Regions from separate parts of the Streptomyces sp. NPDC005496 genome, predicted to be linked through region 1. Evidence: riboswitches for the same ligand, from Rfam matches in the RefSeq annotation. Region 1 holds a riboswitch; each other region holds the start of a gene.
What was found. Region 1 has a riboswitch for thiamine pyrophosphate ahead of thiO (glycine oxidase ThiO). Riboswitches for the same ligand answer to the same signal wherever they lie in the genome.
Positions count from the first base shown of each region.

Region 2: linked by a shared signal. The riboswitch ahead of ACFYQQ_RS35875 (thiamine ABC transporter substrate-binding protein) and the one ahead of thiO (glycine oxidase ThiO) in region 1 are both predicted to bind thiamine pyrophosphate.
Region 3: linked by a shared signal. The riboswitch ahead of ACFYQQ_RS00080 (purine-cytosine permease family protein) and the one ahead of thiO (glycine oxidase ThiO) in region 1 are both predicted to bind thiamine pyrophosphate.

Region 1 is NZ_JBIAJQ010000020.1:44,183-51,342, reverse strand. Features, by position in the region: gene metF (methylenetetrahydrofolate reductase [NAD(P)H]) at 1-309, opposite strand, end outside; gene thiE (thiamine phosphate synthase) at 420-1,094, opposite strand; gene ACFYQQ_RS38930 (Rv2175c family DNA-binding protein) at 1,183-1,554, opposite strand; gene ACFYQQ_RS38925 (FAD-dependent oxidoreductase) at 1,644-2,870, opposite strand; gene ACFYQQ_RS38920 (hypothetical protein) at 2,903-3,253, opposite strand; TPP riboswitch at 3,306-3,418, shown strand; gene thiO (glycine oxidase ThiO) at 3,416-4,612, shown strand; gene thiS (sulfur carrier protein ThiS) at 4,609-4,809, shown strand; gene ACFYQQ_RS38905 (thiazole synthase) at 4,813-5,607, shown strand; gene pknB (Stk1 family PASTA domain-containing Ser/Thr kinase) at 5,953-7,160, shown strand, end outside.
Region 2 is NZ_JBIAJQ010000015.1:128,626-135,785, forward strand. Features, by position in the region: gene ACFYQQ_RS35860 (maleylpyruvate isomerase family mycothiol-dependent enzyme) at 1-126, opposite strand, end outside; gene ACFYQQ_RS35865 (ABC transporter ATP-binding protein) at 137-1,198, opposite strand; gene ACFYQQ_RS35870 (iron ABC transporter permease) at 1,198-2,889, opposite strand; gene ACFYQQ_RS35875 (thiamine ABC transporter substrate-binding protein) at 2,865-3,947, opposite strand; TPP riboswitch at 4,027-4,132, opposite strand; gene rlmN (23S rRNA (adenine(2503)-C(2))-methyltransferase RlmN) at 4,218-5,324, opposite strand; gene ACFYQQ_RS35885 (hypothetical protein) at 5,464-5,673, shown strand; gene ACFYQQ_RS35890 (phosphatidate cytidylyltransferase) at 5,760-6,899, opposite strand; gene frr (ribosome recycling factor) at 6,899-7,160, opposite strand, start outside.
Region 3 is NZ_JBIAJQ010000001.1:13,865-21,024, reverse strand. Features, by position in the region: gene ACFYQQ_RS00090 (ABC transporter ATP-binding protein) at 1-504, shown strand, start outside; gene ACFYQQ_RS00085 (pyruvate carboxylase) at 638-4,012, shown strand; TPP riboswitch at 4,166-4,260, shown strand; gene ACFYQQ_RS00080 (purine-cytosine permease family protein) at 4,250-5,650, shown strand; gene thiD (bifunctional hydroxymethylpyrimidine kinase/phosphomethylpyrimidine kinase) at 5,701-6,528, shown strand; gene ACFYQQ_RS00070 (DUF4232 domain-containing protein) at 6,553-7,160, opposite strand, start outside.

The DNA of each region.
Region 1 (7,160 bases):
GTTGCGCAGTTCCGCGACGGAGTGGTTCACCGCGGTCAGGTGGGCGACCGGGGTGAGCGTCGTGTCGGCGACGATCTGCTCGGTCTCCCGGACCGTGCCCGCGCGCGTGGAGCCGCCCGCGCCGTAGGTCACGGAGACGAAGTCGGGTGCGACGGCCTCGACCCGGCGCAGCGCGTTCCACAGGTTCCGCTCGCCCTTGGGGGTCTTCGGCGCGGAGAACTCGAACGAGTACGTCTTCTTGCCGGTCGCGAGCATGTCGCGCACGGTGCGTGCGCGGTCAGTCCTGGTGGAAGCAGATCCGAGGGCCATGACCGCAGGTTAGCCAGGGGACGCCGTGACCCCAACCGAACCGATGATATTTGTCCGTTTTGTCGACTTCTTGTCCACCCTTCGGACACTCAGCGTCACCCTCCGCCGTCTCACACCCCGCGCAGCCGCTTGGCGAACTCGCCCGCCGCCGCTCCCGGGTCGTCGGCCTCGGTGATCGCCCGGACGACGACGACCCGGCGGGCGCCCGCCTCCAGGACCTGGTCCACGTTGCCCAGGTCGATGCCGCCGATGGCGAACCAGGGGCGGTCGGTGCCGAGCGACGCCGTGTGCCGGACCAGGCCGAGGCCGGGGGCGTGGCGGCCGGGCTTGGTGGGGGTGGGCCAGCAGGGGCCCGTGCAGAAGTAGTCGACGCCCGGCTGGACGGCGGCGGCCCCGGCCTCGGACTCGGAGTGCGTGGAGCGGCCGATCAGGATGTCGTCGCCGAGGATCGCGCGGGCCGCGGGGACCGGCAGGTCACCCTGGCCCAGGTGCAGGATCGCGGCGCCGCCCGGGTGCCCGGCGCGGCTCGCGTGGGCCACGTCCGCCCGGTCGTTCACCGAGAGCAGCGCGCCGTGGCGGCGGCACTTCTCGGCGAAGAGGTCCAGGAGGTCCAGCTCCTCCGCCGCCTCCAGGCTCTTGTCCCGCAGCTGCACGAGGTCGACCCCGCCGGCCAGGACCGCGTCGAGGAACTCCGGAAGGTCGCCCTGGCGCCTGCGGGCGTCCGTGCACAGGTAGAGGCGGGCGTCGGCGAGCTGGGCGCGGGCGTCGGCACCGGTCTCGGGCATGGCTGGGTCCCCCGTGGTCGGTGGCGTACGGACCACGGCGGCCGGTCGGGCCGGCGGGCCGTGGTCCGTACACCGGAAGGTTGTCGGATCAGACGGCGAGCGCCTGGGCGCGGCGCTTCACCTCCGTGCCGCGATTCTCGCTCAGAGCCTGCGCGGGGGTGCCGGGCAGGGTCGAGTCGGGGGTGAAGAGCCACTCCAGCATCTCTTCGTCGGTGAAGCCGTCGTCCCGCAGGAGCGTCAAGGTGCCGGACAGGCCCTTGACGACCTTCTGCTCGGCCCCGTCGATGAAGGCGGCGGGGACGTGCAGCGCGCGGTTCTCACCACGGCGTACGGCGATGAGCTGGCCGTCCTTGACCAGCTGCCGGACGCGGGTCACCTCGACGCCGAGCAGTTCGGCGATGTCGGGGAGGGTGAGCCAGGCGGGGACGAGAGCATCGATCTTTGCGTCAATCTCGGTCACGGGACAAGCCTGCCATCTGGGACCGACAGTCGGAAGCCGAGGCCGTCCGACCTGGGGAGGAGCAGGCGGGCGGCGGACCGCCGGACGCCCTACGCCGCCGCCGTCTTCAGCGGCTTGGACGGGTCCGTCAGGGCGTCGGCGTCCATCGGCGTCCCCGCCTCGATCAGCTTGCGTCCCTGGGCGAGGTCCCGGGGCCGGCCCACGGCGAGCAGGGCGACCAGGCGGCCCTCGCGGAGCCAGCAGACCGTCCAGGCGGCGCCCGAGGGGTCACCGCGCCACAGGGTCGTGTCGGCGGAGGCGTGGTGGCCGACGTACTGGACGAAGCGGCCGAACTGCTCGGACCAGAAGTAGGGCACCGGGTCGTACGCCGCGGGGGCCTCGCCGATGATGTTCGCCGCCACCGTGCGCGGCCCCTGGAGGGCGTTGTCCCAGTGGTGGACCAGCAGGCGCCCCTCGTAGCGGCCCGACGGGAAGGAGGCGCAGTCGCCGACCGCGTAGACGTCGGGCGCGGAGGTGCGCAGGTGGGCGTCGGCCACGATCTCGCCGTGGGCGCCGAGTTCGATCCCGGAGCCGGCGAGCCAGGCGGTCGCGGGGCGGGCCCCGATGCCGACGACGACCGCGCCGGCGGGCACCCGCGAACCGTCGTCCAGGACCACCGCGCCGGGCTCGACGCGCTCCACGCGCGCGTGGGTGCGCAGCGCCGCCCCGCTGTCGGCGTACCAGCCGGCCATGGGGGCGGCCACCTCGGGAGGCAGCGCACCGGCGAGCGGCCGGTCGGCGGCCTCGACGACGGTCACCGCGCATCCGGCCTCGCGGGCCGCGGTCGCGAACTCGGCGCCGATCCAGCCCGCTCCGACGACCACGATGTCGTGCTGCTCGGCGAGCACCGGGCGCAGCCGCTCGGCGTCGTCCAGGGTGCGCAGCAGGTGGACTCCGGGGATGCCCTCGGTGCCCGGCAGCCGAATCGGTTCCGCCCCGGTGGCGATCACCAGGACGTCGTACGGCACGGGCCCGTCGGCGGTGTCCAGTTCGTGGTCCCCGGGGCGGGCGCCGAGCACCTCGCAGCCGAGCCGCAGTCCGATGCCGAGCGCCTCGAAGTCGACGTCGAAGGCGGAGCCCTCGGCCTTGCCGAGCAGCACCGCCTTGGACAGCGGCGGCCTGTCGTACGGCTGGTGCGGCTCCCCGCCGATCAGGGTCACCGTGCCGGTGAAGCCCTGTTCCCGCAGGGCGACCGCGGTCTGCACCCCGGCCATGCCCGCGCCCACGACGACGACTCGCGGCGCCGTGCGCTCCCCGGACTGCGTCTGCTCGCTCACGTGATCACCATAGACATCTGACACCACGTCAGTCACCGGGCGTGCTGGACGATCTCCTCCACCACGCTCGTCCCACTGCCCTCCTGCGACTCCCACTGCCAGTTCTCCTCAAGCCGTACCCGTCCGTCGGCCAGCTCGACGACCAGGGACACGCAGTGCCCGGAGGATGTCGTTCCGTCGTGCTTCAGCTGCACGTACCGGAAGTCGAGGCGGTCACCCTCACGACTACCCACGAGATGACCTCGTACGACATCGCCGCCCGCGTAGTCGGCCCAGATCCGTCCCTCCCGCTCGTGGTAGGTGAACCGGGTGCGGGTGCCGACCTGGCCCGGCGCCTGGTCGGCGACCGGGGCGAGGACGAGGCCGTCGAGCGAGCGGGCCATGCGGGGAGCTCCTCTACTGGGGGGCCGGGGCGACGGGCTAGGGTGGCCAACGTAAAGCACACGCGGGAGCCCGGACGCACCGGGCTGAGAGGGAGGCTGGACGGCCTCCGACCGTACGAACCTGATCCGGGTCATGCCGGCGAAGGGAGGGGCTGGACGCCCATGTCGCGTACCTCACAGTCCACGGACACCGCACGCGGGCCCTCGGGCTCGCCGGACGTCCTCGTCGTGGGCGGGGGCATCATCGGTCTGGTGACCGCCTGGCGGGCCGCGCAGCGCGGGCTCACCACCGCGGTCGTGGACCCCGAGCCGGGCGGCGGCGCCGCCCAGGTGGCCGCCGGCATGCTGGCCGCCGTCACCGAACTCCACTACGGCGAGCAGACGTTGCTCGGCCTCAACCTGGCCTCCGCCGAGCGCTACCCCGACTTCGCGGCGGAGCTGACCGAGGTCACCGGTCTCGGTCTCGGCTACCGCCGCTGCGGCACGCTCGCCGTCGCGCTGGACGCCGACGACCGCGCCCACCTGCGCGAACTGCACGCGTTGCAGCGCCGGTCGGGCCTGGAGTCGGCGTGGCTCAGCGGCCGGGACTGCCGCCGGCTGGAGCCGATGCTCGCACCGGGCGTGCGCGGCGGGCTGCGGGTGGACGGCGACCACCAGGTCGACCCGCGCCGGCTCGCCGCCGCCCTGGTCGTGGCCTGCGAGCGCGCCGGTGTCGTCCTGCACCGCACCTGGGCCGAGCGGCTGGACGTCGTCCGGGGCCGGGCCACCGGGGTGGTCACCACGGACGGCACCGCCCTGCCGGCCGGCCGGGTCGTCCTCGCCGCGGGCAGCCTCAGCGGACGGCTGGCGGGCGTCCCGGAGGACCTGCTGCCGCCGGTGCGCCCCGTGAAGGGGCAGGTGCTGCGGCTGACCGTGCCGCCGCGCTACGCGCCGTTCCTGAGCCGGACCGTGCGCGCCGTCGTGCGCGGCAGCCACGTCTACCTGGTGCCGCGCGAGAACGGCGAGCTGGTCGTCGGCGCCACCAGCGAGGAGCTGGGCTGGGACACCACGGTCACCGCGGGCGGTGTGTACGAGCTGCTGCGCGACGCCCACGAGCTGGTCCCCGGGATCACCGAACTGCCGCTGACCGAGACCCGCGCCGGGCTGCGCCCCTGCTCGCCGGACAACGCCCCGCTGCTCGGGCCGACCGGACTGGACGGCCTGCTGCTGGCCACCGGCCACCACCGCAACGGCGTGCTGCTCACCCCGGTCACCGGCGACGCCATGGCGCACGTCCTGACCACCGGTGAACTCCCGGACTTGGCACGCCCCTTCACCCCCCGCCGCTTCAGCACCGCCCTCACGGAGCAGCCCGCATGAACATCTTCGTCAACGGGGAGCGCCGGCACGTCGCCCCGGGCACCGCGCTCGACGCCCTCGTCGCGACCCTCACCGCTGCCCCGTCCGGTGTCGCCGTCGCCCTCAACGAGACCGTCGTCCCGCGCGGGCAGTGGGCCGGCACGGCCCTCGCCGACGGGGACCGCGTCGAAGTCCTCACCGCCGTCCAAGGAGGCTGACCCATGGCCGACGACCCCTTCGTCCTCGGCGGCACGTCCTACGCGTCCCGCCTGATCATGGGCACCGGCGGCGCCCCCAGCCTGGACCTGCTGGAGCGCTCCCTGGTGGCCTCCGGCACGGAGCTGACGACGGTCGCGATGCGCCGGGTCGACCCGCGGGCGCACGGTTCGGTGCTGTCCGTCCTCGACCGGCTCGGCATCCGCGTCCTGCCGAACACGGCGGGCTGCTTCACCGCGGGCGAGGCGGTCCTCACCGCCCGGCTCGCGCGGGAGGCCCTCGGCACCGACCTGGTGAAACTGGAGGTCATCGCCGACGAGCGCACGCTGCTGCCCGACCCGATCGAGCTGCTGGACGCCGCCGAGACGCTCGTCGACGACGGGTTCACGGTGCTGCCGTACACGAACGACGACCCGGTGCTGGCGCGGAAGCTGGAGGACGTCGGCTGCGCCGCGATCATGCCGCTGGGCTCGCCCATCGGCTCCGGCCTCGGCATCCGCAACCCGCACAACTTCCAGCTGATCGTGGAGCACGCGCGCGTGCCGGTCATCCTGGACGCGGGCGCCGGGACCGCGTCGGACGCCGCGCTCGCCATGGAGCTGGGATGCGCGGGTGTGATGCTCGCCTCGGCCGTGACCCGGGCGCAGGAGCCGGTGCTGATGGCCGACGCCATGCGGCACGCGGTGGAGGCGGGGCGGCTGGCGTACCGGGCGGGCCGCATCCCGCGCCGGCACTTTGCGGAGGCCTCCTCCCCGGTGGAGGGGCGCGCACGGCTGGACCCCGAGCGCCCCGCCTTCTAGGGCCTGTCGTTTGGATCAGGTCGGCCGTGACGGACGGTTCGTCCCGGCCGACCCGAGCGGGGTCTGGTGCGTGCAGCTGCAAGGCGGAGGAGGGAGTCGAAGCGATGGGGGTCCCCCCGCTCGAGCGGAGCCGAGAGTGGGGGAGTCGGCGACCGACGACAACGCCGCAGATGTGCGTGCCAGACCCCGCGACACCGGCCTGATCCAAACGACAGGCCCTAGCAGCCGGCGGCCCGGCGGGCCCGCGTCGGACCGGCCACACAACAGTCACAGCTCTGCTGCATTCCGCCCCCGGAAAGAGCGGACCGGGTGGGCGTGACGGTGGCGGCTCGTAGACTCACCTGCGTGGATACGACCCTTCAGGACCCGCTTGTCGGGCAGGTGCTCGACGGCCGCTACCGCGTCGACGCGCGGATCGCGGTCGGCGGGATGGCCACGGTCTACCGGGCCCTGGACACCCGCCTCGACCGCGTGCTCGCGCTCAAGGTGATGCACCCGGCGCTGGCCGCCGACGGCTCCTTCGTCGAGCGGTTCATCCGGGAGGCCAAGTCCGTGGCCCGGCTCGCCCACCCGAACGTGGTGCAGGTCTTCGACCAGGGGACGGACGGGTCGTACGTCTACCTGGCCATGGAGTACGTCGCCGGGTGCACCCTGCGTGACGTGCTGCGCGAGCGCGGGGCGCTCCAGCCGCGGGCCGCGCTCGACATCCTGGAGCCGGTCCTCGCCGCGCTCGGCGCCGCCCACCGCGCCGGTTTCGTCCACCGCGACATGAAGCCGGAGAACGTCCTGATAGGGGACGACGGCCGGGTCAAGGTGGCGGACTTCGGACTCGTGCGCGCCGTGGACACCGTGACGAACACCACGGGGTCCGTCCTCGGCACCGTCTCCTATCTCGCCCCCGAGCAGATAGAGCACGGCACGGCGGACCCCCGCGTCGACGTGTACGCCTGCGGCGTCGTCCTGTACGAGATGCTCACCGGCGACAAGCCGCACTCGGGCGACTCCCCCGCGCAGGTGCTCTACCAGCACCTGAACGCGGACGTGCCGCCGCCGTCGGCCGCCGTCCCGGGGCTGCCCCTCGTCCTGGACGACCTGGTCGCCTCGTCGACCGCGCGCGATCCCGAGGTGCGTCCGTACGACGCGGTGGCGTTGCTCGCCGAGGTGCTGGAGGCGCGCGGCGGGCTGAGCGCCGAGCAGCTGGACGCCGTACCGCCGAAGGCCGTGGCGGTGAACCACGACAACGCCGACGACCGGACGAGCGTGATCCCGCGCTCGCTGTCCGGGCAGCGGCCGCTGCCGGTGAACGAGGACGAGGCGGCGCTGAACCGCACCAGCGTCCTCGCGAGCCCGCCGGTCCCGCCGCGCCGGCGCCCCGGCGCCGGTGTGCGGCCCCGGCGCGGGATGGTCGCGATCGTGGCGGCCGTGCTGCTGGTGCTCGGCGTCGGCGCGGGCGTCTGGTACATCAACTCCGGCCAGTTCACCAAGGTCCCGGCGGTGCTGGAGAAGACCGAGGACCAGGCGAGGGACCGGCTGGAGGCGGCCGGCCTCGACGT
Region 2 (7,160 bases), on a different contig from region 1:
CAGCGACCAGTCCGGACAGGTCGGCACGGTGGCGGCCAGATCGGCGCCCGAGGTCACGACCTCCCTCAACTGCCGTACCTGGAGCTCGATCGAGTCGCAGTACCGTGCGTGTCCGAGTCGCGTCATGACCCGCACCCTACGCAGCCGGCCCCTCCCCCAGCACGACGATTTCCGCCGCGTCGAACTCCACGCCGACCTCGTCCCCGAGCCCGGGCGCGTCCCGCAGCGCACAGGCCGCTTCGAGCGGTGGGGCCTCACGCGGCTGCAGCCGTACGGCCACGTGTGTGCCGCGGAACGTGCGTGCGGCCACGGTGCAGCGCAGCCCGTCCGCCGGTGCCACGAGCCGTACCCCGGCGGGCCTGACGAGCAGCGTGCGCGGCCCCTGGGGCGCGCCGTCCGCGACGGGGACCTTCCCCCACGGGGTGTCCGCGGCGGCCCCGGTCACCGTCGCCGGGACCACGTTGTCGAAGCCGAGGAAGCGGGCCACGAACGCGTCCGCCGGGCGCTGCCAGACGTCAAGGGGCGTGCCGGACTGGGCGATCCGCCCGTCGCGCATCACGACGACCCGGTCGGCGAGGGCGAACGCCTCACCCTGGTCGTGCGTCACAGCGAGCACGGTCGTCCCCAACTCGCTGAACAGCTCCCGCAGTTCGACGACGAGCCGCTCCCGAAGCGAGCGGTCGAGCTGTCCGAGGGGCTCGTCCAGCATCAGCAGCCGGGGCCGGGGCGCGAGGGCGCGGGCCAGCGCCACCCGCTGCTGCTCGCCTCCGGAGAGCGAGGCGACGGCCCGGGACGCGGACCCGGGCAGCCCGACGAGCTCCAGCAACTCCCCTACCCGCAGCGCCTGTTCGCTCTTGGCCGCACCGTGCATCCGCAGCCCGAAGGCGACGTTCCCGCCGACGTCGCGCTGCGGGAACAGCTGGTGGTCCTGGAACATCAGACCCACGCCCCGCCTGTGCGCGGGGACCCCCGACTGGTCCCGGCCGTCGAGCAGTACGCGGCCGGCGTCGAGCGCCTGGAGTCCGGCCACGGCCCGCAGCAGGGTCGACTTGCCGCTGCCGCTCGGCCCCAGCACGCACACGATCTCGTGCTCGGCGACATCGAGTCCGACGGCGTCGAGCACGGGCCGCCCGCCGAAGCGCACGGTCGCCCCCTCCAGCCTCAGCAGGGCGTCGGCCCCTTTGGTGAGCCGGCTCATCAGAACTCCCCCGAACGGTCGGTGCGGATGCGCTCCAGCAGCAGCAGCGCGACCGCGCACACCGCCATCAGGATGGTCGAAAGGGCCATGGCCTGGCCGTAGTTGAGGTCACCCGGGCGGCCGAGGAGCCGAGCCACGGTGACCGGGAGCGTCGGGTTGTCGGGCCGCGCGATGAAGACCGTCGCGCCGAACTCGCCGAGTGACACGGCGAACGCGAAACCGGCCGCGACGAGCAGGGCGCGGCGCACCATGGGCAGGTCGACCTCGCGCCACACCCGCCACGGCGATGCCCCCAGCACGGCGGCGGCCTCCCGGAGCCGCTCGTCGACCGCCCGCAGCACGGGCAGCATCGTGCGGACGACGAAGGGGACACCGACCAGCGCCTGCGCGAGCGGCACCAGGATCCACGAGGACCGCAGATCCAGCGGCGGCTCGTCCAGGGCGATCAGGAACCCGAAGCCGACCGTCACGGCGGAGACGCCGAGCGGCAGCATCAGCAGCGCGTCGAACCCGCGGACGAGCCGTCCCGCGCGCCGGGTGAGGGCGGCGGCCGCGAGCCCCCCGATCAGCACGGCGACGGCGGTGGCCGCGAGCGCGTACCGGACCGAGTTGCCGATCGCCTCGATCGGCGGCACGAGGAACATGCCGCCGTCCTCCGACGTGAGCGCCCGGTAGTACGCGAAGCCGTGGCCGCCCGGGGTGTCCAGGGACCGCTGGACGAGCACGGCGAGCGGCAGTACGAGCAGGACGGCGATGCTCGCCAGGACCCCGGCGAGCAGTGCCCACTGCCCGGCGCCGCGGGGTCTGCGCGCGGTCAGCGAGGCGTCCACGAGCCGCAGCGCGGTCTCCCGGCGCCGTACGGTCCGGGCGTGCACGGCGAGGATCGCGCCGACCGCCGCGAACTGCACGAGGGTGAGCACCGCGGCGGTGGACAGGTCGAAGATCTCGGAGGTCTGCCGGTAGATCTCCACCTCCAGGGTGGAGAAGGTGGGGCCGCCGAGGATCTGCACCACACCGAAGGAGGTGAAGGTGAAGAGGAAGACCATGAGCGTGGCGGCGGCCAGCGCGGGGCCGAGCGCGGGAAGGGTCACCTTGCGCCAGGCGGCGAACCGGGAGGCGCCGAGCACCCGGGCGGCCTCTTCCTGGCGCGGGTCGAGCTGCGACCAGAGGCCGCCGACCGTCCGTACGACGACCGCGTAGTTGAAGAAGACGTGCGCGAGCAGGATCGCCCACACGGTGGTGTCCAGGCGTACGCCCCACAGCTCGTCCAGCAGCCCGCCCCGGCCGACCAGCGCCAGGAAGGCCGTGCCGACGACGACGGTGGGCAGCACGAACGGGACTGTCACGACCGCGCGCAGCACCTGTTTGCCCCGGAAGTCGAAGCGCGCGAAGACGTACGCGCCGGGGAGCGCGACCAGCAGGGTGAGCGCGGTGGAGGCGAGCGCCTGCCAGGTGGTGAACCACAGGACGTGCCGGACGTCGGACTGCCCGAGCACGTCGGCGATCCTGGCGAACCGCCAGGCCCCGCCGACGTGCAGCCCGCGGGCGACGATCGCCGCGACCGGGTAGGCGAAGAAGACCGCGAAGAACGCGACGGGCAGGGCCATCAGACCGAGCCGCGCCGCACTCCCGCGCCTCCCGGTCGCCGCTTTCGCGGGCGGCTTGCCTACTTCAGTACGAGCGAGGTCCACGACTTGACCCACTGGTCGCGGTGGTCGGCGATCCGGGCGGGGGCGAGGGTCTCGGGGTCCTTCGCCTGCGGGCCGAACGCGGTGAACTCGGCGGGCACCCGGGCGCCCTCGATCACCGGGTAGACGAACATGTTCAGCGGCATGTCCTCCTGGAACCGCTTGGAGACCAGGAAGTCGACGAGCGCCTTGCCGCCCTCGGTGTTCTTCGCGTTGCTGAGCAGGCCCGCGTACTCGACCTGCCGGAAGCAGGTGCCGGTCGCGACGCCGGTGGGCGCGGTCTTCGGCTTCGGGTCGGCGTAGATCACCTCGGCGGGCGGGGAGGAGGCGTAGGAGACGACGAGCGGGCGGTCGGCCTTGGCCTTCCTGCCGCCGGCGGAGCCGGAGAACTCCTCGTTGTAGGCCTGCTCCCAGCCGTCGACGACCTTCACGCCGTTGGCCTTGAGCTTCTTCCAGTAGCCCTGCCAGCCGTCGCCGTACGCGGCGGCCGTGCCGAGCAGGAAGCCGAGGCCGGGCGAGGAGGTGGAGGCGTTCTCCGTGACGAGGAGGTTCTTGTACGCGGGCTCGGTGAGGTCGTCGAAGGACTTCGGCGGGGTCAGCTTGTGCTCGGTGAACCAGGCCTTGTCGTAGTTGACGCAGATGTCGCCCGTGTCGATGGGGGTCACCCGGTGCTTGCCCTGGTCGGCCCGGTACTCGGGGAGCACCCCGTCCGCCCCCTTGGCCTCGTACGGCTGGAAGAGGCCGTTGTCGAGCGCGCGGGACAGCAGGGTGTTGTCGACGCCGAAGAAGACGTCGCCCTGCGGGTTGTCCTTGGTGAGGATCGCCTTGTTGACCGCCTGCCCGGCGTCGCCGTCCTTGAGGACCTTGACCCGGTAGCCGGACTGCTTCTCGAACTCCTTGAGCACGTCCTTGGAGGCGATGAAGGAGTCGTGGCTGACCAGGGTGACGGTCTTGGAGCCGGCGGCGTCGGTCCCGGAGTCGGACGAGCCGCACGCCGACAGCGTGACGAGCCCGAGTCCGGTGGCCACGATCGCGGCCGTGAACTTCGTGGTGGTGCTCACTGGATTCCTCCTGGAGTGACCAGGAAGAGACGCGGCCCTGCCCGGGAACCTCTGAAAGTTCCCGGGCAGGGCGCAACAGCTTGAGTGATGACCGAACTTCCTACCCAGAATGACCTGGGCAAGGTTCAGAGGGTCTGCGGCCCGTGCCGCACTCTCAGCGCTGTGGCGCTCCCCTGTCGGAATATGAAGATGTGTGTACGGGAGTCAGACTACCGCCCGCCGTTCCGCGGGCCCCGACCGCCGTCACCGGGGCCGGGACGAGCCCGTCCCCTACCGCTCGGACGCGGCCAGCTGCCCGCACGCCCCGTCGATCTCCTGGCCGCGGGTGTCCCGGACGGTGACCGGCACGCCGTGCGCCGCGATGGCCTCGACGAACGCCTTCTCGTCCTCGGGACGGGAGGCGGTCCACTTGGAGCCGGGTGTCGGGTTCAGCGGGATCAGGTTCACGTGGACCGGCTTGCCCCGGAGCAGCCGGCCGAGCCGGTCACCTCGCCACGCCTGGTCGTTGATGTCCCGGATGAGGGCGTACTCGATGGACAGGCGGCGCCCCGACTTGGCGGCGTACTCCCAGCCGGCGTCGAGGACCTCGCGGACCTTCCACCGGGTGTTGACGGGGACGAGGGTGTCGCGCAGCTCGTCGTCCGGCGCGTGCAGGGAGATGGCGAGGCGGCACTTGAAGCCCTCGTCGGCGAACCGGTGGATGGCGGGCACGAGGCCCACGGTCGACACGGTGATGCCGCGCTGCGAGAGCCCGAGGCCGTCGGGCTCGGGGTCGGTGAGCGCCCGGATCGAGCCGACGACCCGCTTGTAGTTGGCGAGCGGCTCGCCCATGCCCATGAACACGATGTTGCTGAGCCGCGCCGGGCCGCCGGGGATCTCGCCGTCCCTGAGCGCCCGCATCCCGTCGACGATCTGGTGCACGATCTCGCCGGTCGACAGGTTCCGGTCGAGGCCGGCCTGTCCGGTGGCGCAGAACGGGCAGTTCATCCCGCAGCCCGCCTGCGAGCTGATGCACATGGTGACCCGGTCCGGGTAGCGCATCAGCACGGACTCGACGAGCGTGCCGTCGAAGAGCCGCCAGAGGGTCTTGCGGGTGGTGTCGTCGTCGCAGCTGATGTGCCGCACGACCGACATCAGCTCGGGGAGCAGCGCCTCCTGGAGCTTGCCGCGCGAGGCGGCCGGGATGTCCGTCCACTCCGCCGGGTCGTGCGCGTACCGCGCGAAGTAGTGCTGCGAGAGCTGCTTGGCGCGGAACGGCTTCTCGCCGATCGCGGCGACCGCCTCTTTGCGCTCGGCGGGCGTGAGATCGGCAAGGTGCCGCGGCGGCTTCTTGGCTCCGCGGGGGGCGACGAAAGTAAGTTCTCCGGGCTTAGGCATGGCTGTACCAGTGTCGCAGATCGAATGGTGTGATCCGGGGGCCGCGTTGTGCCGGCAGGGGGCCCGGAGTCACTCGGTCACGCGGGGCGCTGTCGCCGGAGGCACACCTACCCCTAGTATCGAACGGGTGTACGAAAACATGTCTCGCCCCATCGTCGTCCAACGCGTCACCGGCACCGGCGGGCGCCGGGTGACGATCCGCGCCCAGGTGGCCGGGCTCGCGCACAGCGACGCCGACGTGGTCGAGTTTCTGCGGCGCGCGGGACTCCCGGACGCCTGGGAGCTGCTGGACGACCCGGACTGGGTGGAGTGGCAGGGCGGCCGGCCGCACGAGTACGGCACGGACTGACGCCGGGACCCGTCCCTACGAAGGAGGGGCCCGCCGTCCTGTGGACAGCGGGCCCCCCGTTCGGAGCAAAGCCTCAGCGGCGCAGGTCAGCCGGACCCCACGAAGAGGACCAGCAGCAGCCACACCACCGGCGCGGTCGGCAGGAGCGAGTCCAGCCGGTCCATGATGCCGCCGTGCCCCGGCAGGAGCGTGCCCATGTCCTTGATGCCGAGGTCCCGCTTGATCATGGACTCGCCGAGGTCGCCGAGCGTGGCGCTGACCGCGACCGCGAGCCCGAGGAGCAGTCCCTGCCACCAGCTGCCGTCGTCGATCAGGAACTCCATGCACAGCGCACCCGCCGCCATGGCGAAGGCGATGGCGCCGCCGAGACCCTCACGGGTCTTGCCGGGGCTGATGCGCGGCGCCAGCTTGTGCGTGCCGAAACGCCAGCCGACGGCGTACGCGCCGGTGTCGCTGACGACGGTGAGCAGCAGGAACGTCAGGACGCGCCAGGGACCGTCGTCGGCCGCCAGCATGAGGGCGACGAACGTGGCGAGGAACGGCACGTAGAAGGCGGCGAAGACCCCGGCCGTGACGTCCTTGAGGTACCCCTCGGGGGGTTCCGTCATCCGCCAGACCAGGACCGCGAGCGCGGTCAGCGCCATCGCCACCCAGGCGCCCTCGGTGCCCCGCGCGTACCCGGCGACGACCATGGCCGCACCGCCGATCGCGAGCGGCACGAGAGGCGCCTTGATGCCCTTGCGCTCGGACAGCCGTGACGTGAGCTCCCACAGGCCCACCACCACGGCGACCGCTATCACCCCGATGAACACGGCCTTGACGACGAACAACGACGCGATGATCACCGCACCGAGCCCGACGCCCACTCCTATGGCCGCGCCCAGGTCACGGCCCGCACTCTTCTTCTGAGGTGCGGGCGCTGGCTGGTGGGCGGCGCTGGGCATGGGCTCCTGCGGACTCTGCGGGTGGTGCGACGGGCCCGCGTAGGGCGCCGCCGATGGTGTCTCGTCGCGGAACAAGGGGCCGCTCAGCCGAGCTGCCCCCCGGTCGTCATCCTGGTCTCCGCCGTATGCGGGTACCTCGGGCACGATGGGCATGGGGCGAGTCTGCTGGGCGTCATGCGCATCGTACGTGGGACCCGCCGGGGCTGCCCCCTGGACAGGCCCCTGCTCGGACGGCCCCCAGTACCCGGCTTGTGGCGGCGCTCCCCAGGAAGAGTCGTTCATCAGACCTCGAGCAGCTCCGCTTCCTTGTGCTTGAGGAGCTCGTCCACCTGGGCCACGTACTTGTGGGTGGTGTCGTCGAGTTCCTTCTCCGCACGGCGGCCCTCGTCCTCGCCGACCTCGCCGTCCTTGACGAGCTTGTCGATCGCGTCCTTGGCCTTGCGGCGCACGGAGCGGATCGACACCTTGGAGTCCTCGGCCTTGGTCCGGGCGACCTTGATGTAGTCCTTGCGGCGCTCCTCGGTCAGCTCGGGGAACACCACC
Region 3 (7,160 bases), on a different contig from region 1:
GCCATGTTCCACCGCACCCTGCGGGACAACATCGCCTTCGCCCGGCCGGACGCCACCGACGCCGAGGTGAGGCGCGCGGCCGAGGCGGCGCACGTCACCGAGTTCGCCGACGCGCTGCCGGACGGCTTCGACACCATGGTCGGCGAGCGCGGCGTCAAGCTGTCCGGCGGCCAGCGCCAGCGCGTCGCCCTGGCCCGGGCGATCCTGCGCGACGCGCCGATCCTGCTCCTCGACGAGGCGACCAGCGCCCTCGACTCCGAGAGCGAGCTGCTCGTCCAGGAGGCGCTGTGGCGGCTCATGGAGGGGCGGACCGCGCTCGTGGTGGCCCACCGGCTCAGCACCGTCGCCACCATGGACCGGCTCGTCGTCCTCGACCGCGGGCGGATCGTCGAGCAGGGCACCCACCAGGAGCTGCTCGCCTCGCAGGGCACCTACGCCAAGCTCTGGCAGCACCAGTCGGGCGGCTTCCTCGACGACGACCCCGCCCGCGCCGGTCTGCTCTGAACCGCCGATCCCGGCGCCCCGGAGCGGGGGAGTGGCCTGCCTCACAGAAGCGGAGTGGGCCGCTTCACATGGCGCCGAGCGGGCAGGGCCGACACCATGGTGCGCGTCACCGAGCAGGCTGAAGGGATCCCGAATGTTCCGCAAGGTGCTGGTCGCCAACCGAGGTGAAATCGCGATTCGAGCGTTCCGCGCCGGCTTCGAGCTGGGCGCCCGGACGGTCGCCGTCTTCCCCCACGAGGACCGCAATTCACTGCACCGGTTGAAGGCCGACGAGGCCTACGAGATCGGCGAGCCGGGACACCCGGTGCGGGCCTACCTCTCCGTGGAGGAGGTCGTCCGCGCCGCGCGCCGGGCGGGAGCCGACGCGGTCTACCCCGGCTACGGGTTCCTGTCGGAGAACCCGGACCTGGCCCGTGCCTGCGAGGAGGCGGGCATCACCTTCGTCGGGCCGAGCACCCAGACGCTGGAGCTGACCGGGAACAAGGCGCGTGCCGTCGCGGCGGCCCGCGCGGCCGGTGTGCCGGTCCTCGGTTCCTCTGCGCCCTCCACCGACGTCGACGAACTCGTCCGCGCCGCCGAGGACGTCGGGTTCCCCGTGTTCGTCAAGGCGGTCGCGGGCGGCGGCGGGCGCGGGATGCGCCGTGTCGAGGACCCGGCCCAGCTGCGGGAGTCCATCGAGGCCGCCTCGCGGGAGGCCGCGTCCGCGTTCGGTGACCCCACGGTCTTCCTGGAGAAGGCCGTCGTGGAGCCCCGGCACATCGAGGTGCAGATCCTCGCCGACGGACAGGGCAACGTCATCCACCTGTTCGAGCGTGACTGCTCGGTGCAGCGCCGCCACCAGAAGGTCATCGAGATGGCGCCCGCGCCGAACCTCGACCCGGCGCTGCGCGAGCGGATCTGCGCCGACGCCGTCCGGTTCGCCCGCGAGATCGGCTACCGCAACGCGGGCACCGTGGAGTTCCTCCTCGACCGGGACGGCAACCACGTCTTCATCGAGATGAACCCGCGCATCCAGGTCGAGCACACGGTGACCGAGGAGGTCACCGACGTCGACCTCGTCCAGGCCCAGCTGCGCATCGCCGCCGGTGAGACGCTGGCCGACCTCGGTCTCTCCCAGGAGACGGTCACCCTGCACGGCGCCGCCCTCCAGTGCCGTATCACCACCGAGGACCCGGCCAACGGCTTCCGCCCGGACACCGGCAGGATCAGCGCCTACCGCTCGCCCGGCGGCTCCGGCATCCGGCTGGACGGCGGCACCACCCACGCCGGCACGGAGATCAGCGCGCACTTCGACTCCATGCTGGTCAAGCTCACCTGCCGGGGCCGCGACTTCGACACCGCGATCGGCCGGGCCCGGCGTGCCGTGGCCGAGTTCCGCATCCGCGGCGTCGCCACGAACATCCCGTTCCTCCAGGCCGTCCTCGACGACCCGGACTTCCGCGCCGGCCGCGTCACCACGTCGTTCATCGAACGGCGCCCGCACCTGCTGACGGCACGCCACTCCGCCGACCGCGGCACGAAGCTGCTCACCTACCTCGCCGACGTCACCGTCAACAAGCCGCACGGCGAGCGCCCCGAGTCCGTCGACCCCGGCACGAAGATCCCGGTGGTGCCCGCCACGGAACCGCCCGCGGGCTCCCGGCAGCTCCTGGTCGAGCTCGGCCCCGAGGGCTTCGCCCGCCGGCTGCGCGAATCGCCGACCATCGGCGTCACCGACACCACGTTCCGCGACGCCCACCAGTCGCTCCTCGCCACCCGGGTCCGCACCAAGGACATGCTCGCCATCGCGCCCGTGGTCGCCCGGACCCTGCCCGAACTGCTGTCCCTGGAGTGCTGGGGCGGCGCCACCTACGACGTGGCGCTGCGCTTCCTCGCCGAGGACCCGTGGGAGCGGCTGGCGGCGCTGCGCGAGGCGGTGCCGAACATCTGCCTGCAGATGCTGCTGCGCGGCCGCAACACCGTGGGCTACACCCCGTACCCGACAGAGGTCACCGACGCCTTCGTGCAGGAGGCCGCGGCCACCGGCATCGACATCTTCCGCATCTTCGACGCGCTGAACGACGTCGGGCAGATGCGGCCCGCCATCGACGCCGTACGGGAGACCGGGACGGCCGTCGCCGAGGTCGCCCTCTGCTACACCTCCGACCTGTCCGACCCCTCCGAGCGGCTCTACACCCTCGACTACTACCTCCGCCTGGCCGAGCAGATCGTCGAGGCCGGCGCGCACGTCCTGGCCGTGAAGGACATGGCGGGCCTGCTGCGGGCCCCGGCCGCGGCGACCCTCGTCTCGGCGCTGCGCCGGGAGTTCGAGCTGCCGGTGCACATCCACACCCACGACACGGCGGGCGGCCAGCTCGCCACCTACCTCGCCGCGATCCAGGCCGGCGCCGACGCGGTCGACGGAGCGGTCGCGTCGATGGCGGGCACCACCTCGCAGCCGTCGCTGTCGGGCATCGTCGCCGCGACCGACTACTCCGAGCGGCCCACCGGGCTGAGCCTGAAGGCCGTGGGCGACCTGGAGCCGTACTGGGAGAGCGTCCGCAGGATCTACGCGCCCTTCGAGGCGGGCCTGGCCTCGCCGACCGGGCGGGTCTACCACCACGAGATCCCCGGCGGGCAGCTGTCCAACCTGCGCACGCAGGCGGTCGCGCTGGGTCTCGGCGACCGCTTCGAGGACATCGAGGCGATGTACGCCGCCGCCGACCGCATCCTCGGTCACCTGGTGAAGGTCACGCCGTCCTCGAAGGTGGTCGGCGACCTCGCGCTCCACCTGGTCGGCGCCGGTGTCTCGCCGGAGGACTTCGAGGCCAACCCGAACCGGTTCGACATCCCCGACTCCGTCATCGGTTTCCTGCGGGGCGAGTTGGGCAACCCGCCCGGCGGCTGGCCCGAGCCGTTCCGTACCAGGGCGCTGGAGGGGCGCGCTGCCCCCAAGCCGCAGGAGGAGCTTTCCGCGGACGACCGCGAGGGCCTCGCCAAGGACCGGCGCGCGACCCTGAACCGGCTGCTGTTCCCGGGCCCGACACGGGAGTTCGAGACGCACCGCCAGACCTACGGCGACACCAGCCTGCTGGACAGCAAGGACTTCTTCTACGGACTCCGCCCGGGGAAGGAGTACGCGGTCGACCTCGAACCGGGCGTGCGGCTGCTCATCGAGCTGGAGGCGGTCGGCGAGGCCGACGAGCGCGGTATGCGGACCGTGATGTCCGCGCTCAACGGCCAACTGCGGCCGATCCAGGTACGCGACACCGCTGTGTCCTCCGACATCCCGGCGACGGAGAAGGCTGACCGGGCCAACCCCGGTCACGTCGCCGCGCCGTTCGCCGGAGTGGTGACCCTCGCGGTCGCCGAGGGCGACGAGGTGGAGGCGGGCGCCACGGTCGCCACCATCGAGGCGATGAAGATGGAGGCCTCGGTCACCGCCTCGAAGTCCGGGAAGGTGTCGCGGCTCGCGATCAACCGCATCCAGCAGGTGGAGGGCGGCGACCTGCTCGTCGAGATCGCCTGACCCCCGACCCACCGGACCCGGCAGCCAGGCCCGTCCGGCCGCTCCGCCGCACGTGACACAGGGGTGGGGGGGGCGCGGGGGGGGGGGGCCCCCCCCGCCCCCCCCCCCCCGGCCCCCCCCCCCCCCCCACCCCTGTGGCTATCCTGTCCCGCACAACCGGACACGGGGTGCCCCGCACGAGGGCTGAGATCACACCCGTCGAACCTGAACCAGTTAGGACTGGCGGAGGGATGTCTCATGTCGTTGCCGCATGCCCGTGGCGAGGTGGCCGTCGCAGGCCCGCAGGGCGCCTTCGACGGGCGGATGCCCGCGGCCCCCGGTGACCTGCGGGTCGAGGCGCGGGGCATAGCGCCCGTTCCCGAGGACGCCCGCTACGGCGGCCCCGGGCGGCTGTTCACCGTGTGGTTCGCGCCCAACCTGACCATGACGGGGGTGTTCACCGGCACCGTCGGCGCCGCACTCGGCCTCGACTTCGCCACCGCGCTCGCGGCCGTCGTCCTCGGCACCCTCCTCGGTGCCGTACCGACCGCCTTCCTCGGCACCTGGGGCAGCCAGACCGGCGCGGCCCAACTCCCGCTCTCCCGGCTCGCGTTCGGCCCCGCCGTCGTACTGCCCGGCGCTTTGCAGTGGCTGTCGTCGATCGCCTGGGACGCGCTGATCGGCCTGTTCGGCGGAGACGCGCTGGCCCAGCTCTGCGGCCGGCCGTTCTGGCTCGGCGTCCTGGTCGTGATGGCCGCACAGGGAGCGCTCGGCGTCCTCGGGTACGAGGCGATCCACCGCCTCCAGACCGTGATGACCTTCGCGCTCGGCGCCGCCTTCCTCGCCCTCACGGCCAGACTGGCGACCGGTGACCCACGCCTCGCCACGGCCACCGCGCACGGCGCCGACCGCGCCGGCGCCTTCGTCCTGACCTGCGCCGTCGCACTGAGCCTCGCCCTGTCCTGGGCCCCCTACGCCAGCGACTTCAGCCGCTACCTGCCGCGCTCCGCGTCCCGGCCCCGGATGTTCCGGTGCACGCTGCTCGGTCTCGCCGTCTCCTTCGTCGCCGTCCAGGCGCTCGGCCTGTGGGGCGCGTCCGTCTTCACCGACCAGACCGCCCACGGCGTCGACGCGCTGCTCGGCGGCGGGGTACCGGGCGCCCTCGGACTGCTCGCCGTGGCGCTCGCCGCCCTGTGCAGCAACGCCATGAACGACTACAGCGGCTCCCTGGCACTGCAGACCATGGGGGTACGGCTGCCGCGTCCCGTCGCAGCCGCCCTGGCCGCGGCGCTCGGGTTCCCGCTCGTGCTCTGGATGCACGCCGCGGACACCACCGCCCGCTTCCAGAACGTGCTCCTCCTCGTCGGCTACTGGATCCCCGGGTTCGTCGCCGTCGTGGCCGTCGACTGGAGCGTGCGCCGCAGGGCCCGCAGCGGCGCACCGGTCGACCTCGCCGCCGAGGAGGCCCGCCCGCGGCCGTGGTGGCCGGCGCTCGTCGCGTTCGCCGCCGCCTTCGCCGCCGCGGTCCCGTTCATGAGCACCAGCCTGTACGTCGGCCCGGTGGCCAAGGCCCTGCACGGCGCCGACCTCGCCTACCCCGTGGCCTTCGCCGCGGCCCTCGTGGTGTACGCCCCACTGCGCCTGCGCGCCCGCCGCTGACCCCGGCGTCCCCGCCGCCGCACGCCCCTTCCCCGTACGGAGAACCAGGTATGACTCCCTCCACCGGCCCCGCCGCACCGTCCCTCGCGCCGCCCCGCGTCCTGACCGTCGCCGGCTCGGACTCCGGCGGCGGCGCGGGCATCCAGGCCGACCTGAAGACGATGCTCGCGCTGGGCGCGCACGGCATGAGCGTGCTGACCGCGGTCACCGCGCAGAACTCCGTCGGCGTCCAGGGCGCCTGGGAGCTCCCGGCCGATGCCGTGCGCGCGCAGTACCGCAGCGTCGTAAACGACATCGGCGTGCAGGCCGTGAAGACCGGCATGCTCGCCTCGGCCGAACTGGTGCGCCTGGTCGCCGAGTTGCTGGCGGGGACCGCCGCGCCGGTGGTCGTGGACCCGGTGAGCGTCTCCAAGCACGGCGACCGCCTGCTGGCGGACGAGGCCCTGGACGCCGTACGTACCGCGCTGCTGCCGGTGGCGACGGTGGCCACCCCGAACCTGGACGAGACCGCGCAGCTCACGGGTGTCCGCGCCACGGACGAACGGGGCATGTCCGAGGCGGCCGAACGGCTGCTGGCGTTCGGGCCGCGCTGGGTCCTGGTGAAGGGCGGGCACCTGCCCGGCGAGGCCGTGGACCTGCTCACCGACGGCGCCGAGGAGCACTGGCTGCGCGCGCCCCGCCACGACAACCGCCATACCCACGGAACCGGTTGCACCCTGGCCTCCGCGGTGGCCGTGGGCCTGGCGCAGGGGCTGCCCGTGCCGGAGGCGGTGCGGCGCGCGAAGGACTACGTCACGGGCGCGATAGCCGCGGGCTTCCCGCTGGGCGCGGGTCTGGGCCCGGTCGACCACGGCTGGCGGCTGCGCGAGAACCGCTGACCCGAGCCGGACCCGGGGTGTACGTCAGGGGCCGGTGCGCAGGGGCGTCAGGGAGACCGTGGAGGCGTTGCCGGACACGGGCACCTCGCCGTGCGTCCACCGCACCCGCAGTGAGGCCTTCTCGTCGGGCGGCGTGACCAGGAGCGCGTCCGGTTCGGCGGTCTTCGCGCCGCTGATCCCGGGGTTGGAGAAGGTCAGACCGGCCAGGGCGCTCTGCCCCGGCGCCAGGGTGACCGTCCTCGGCTTCTCCGACGACCGCTTCGGGTCGGGGCCGAGCTGCCTGCCGGACGCGTCGACGAAGGCCGCGCCGGGGAAGCCGCGCACGGTGCAGGTGCGCGAGGAGCCGTTGGTCAGGACGACGCGGAAGTTCTCCTGCCCGGCGCCGGGGTCGTTGTCCCCGACCGAGGCGCGCAGCTCGGAGGTGTGGCACCGGCCGCCCGGAGTGCCGCTCCCGACCGGGCTCGGAGCGGACGATGAGGTACGGCCCGCCCCCGTCGGCGTCGCGTCCCCGCCCGGACTCGTCGGGCCGCTCGAACCGGCGGCCGAGGTGGGTGTGCCGGAAGCCGTTCCGGCCGTGCCGGACGCCTTCGTCGGCGTACCGCTCGAGCCGTCGTCACCGCCGCAGCCGGTCA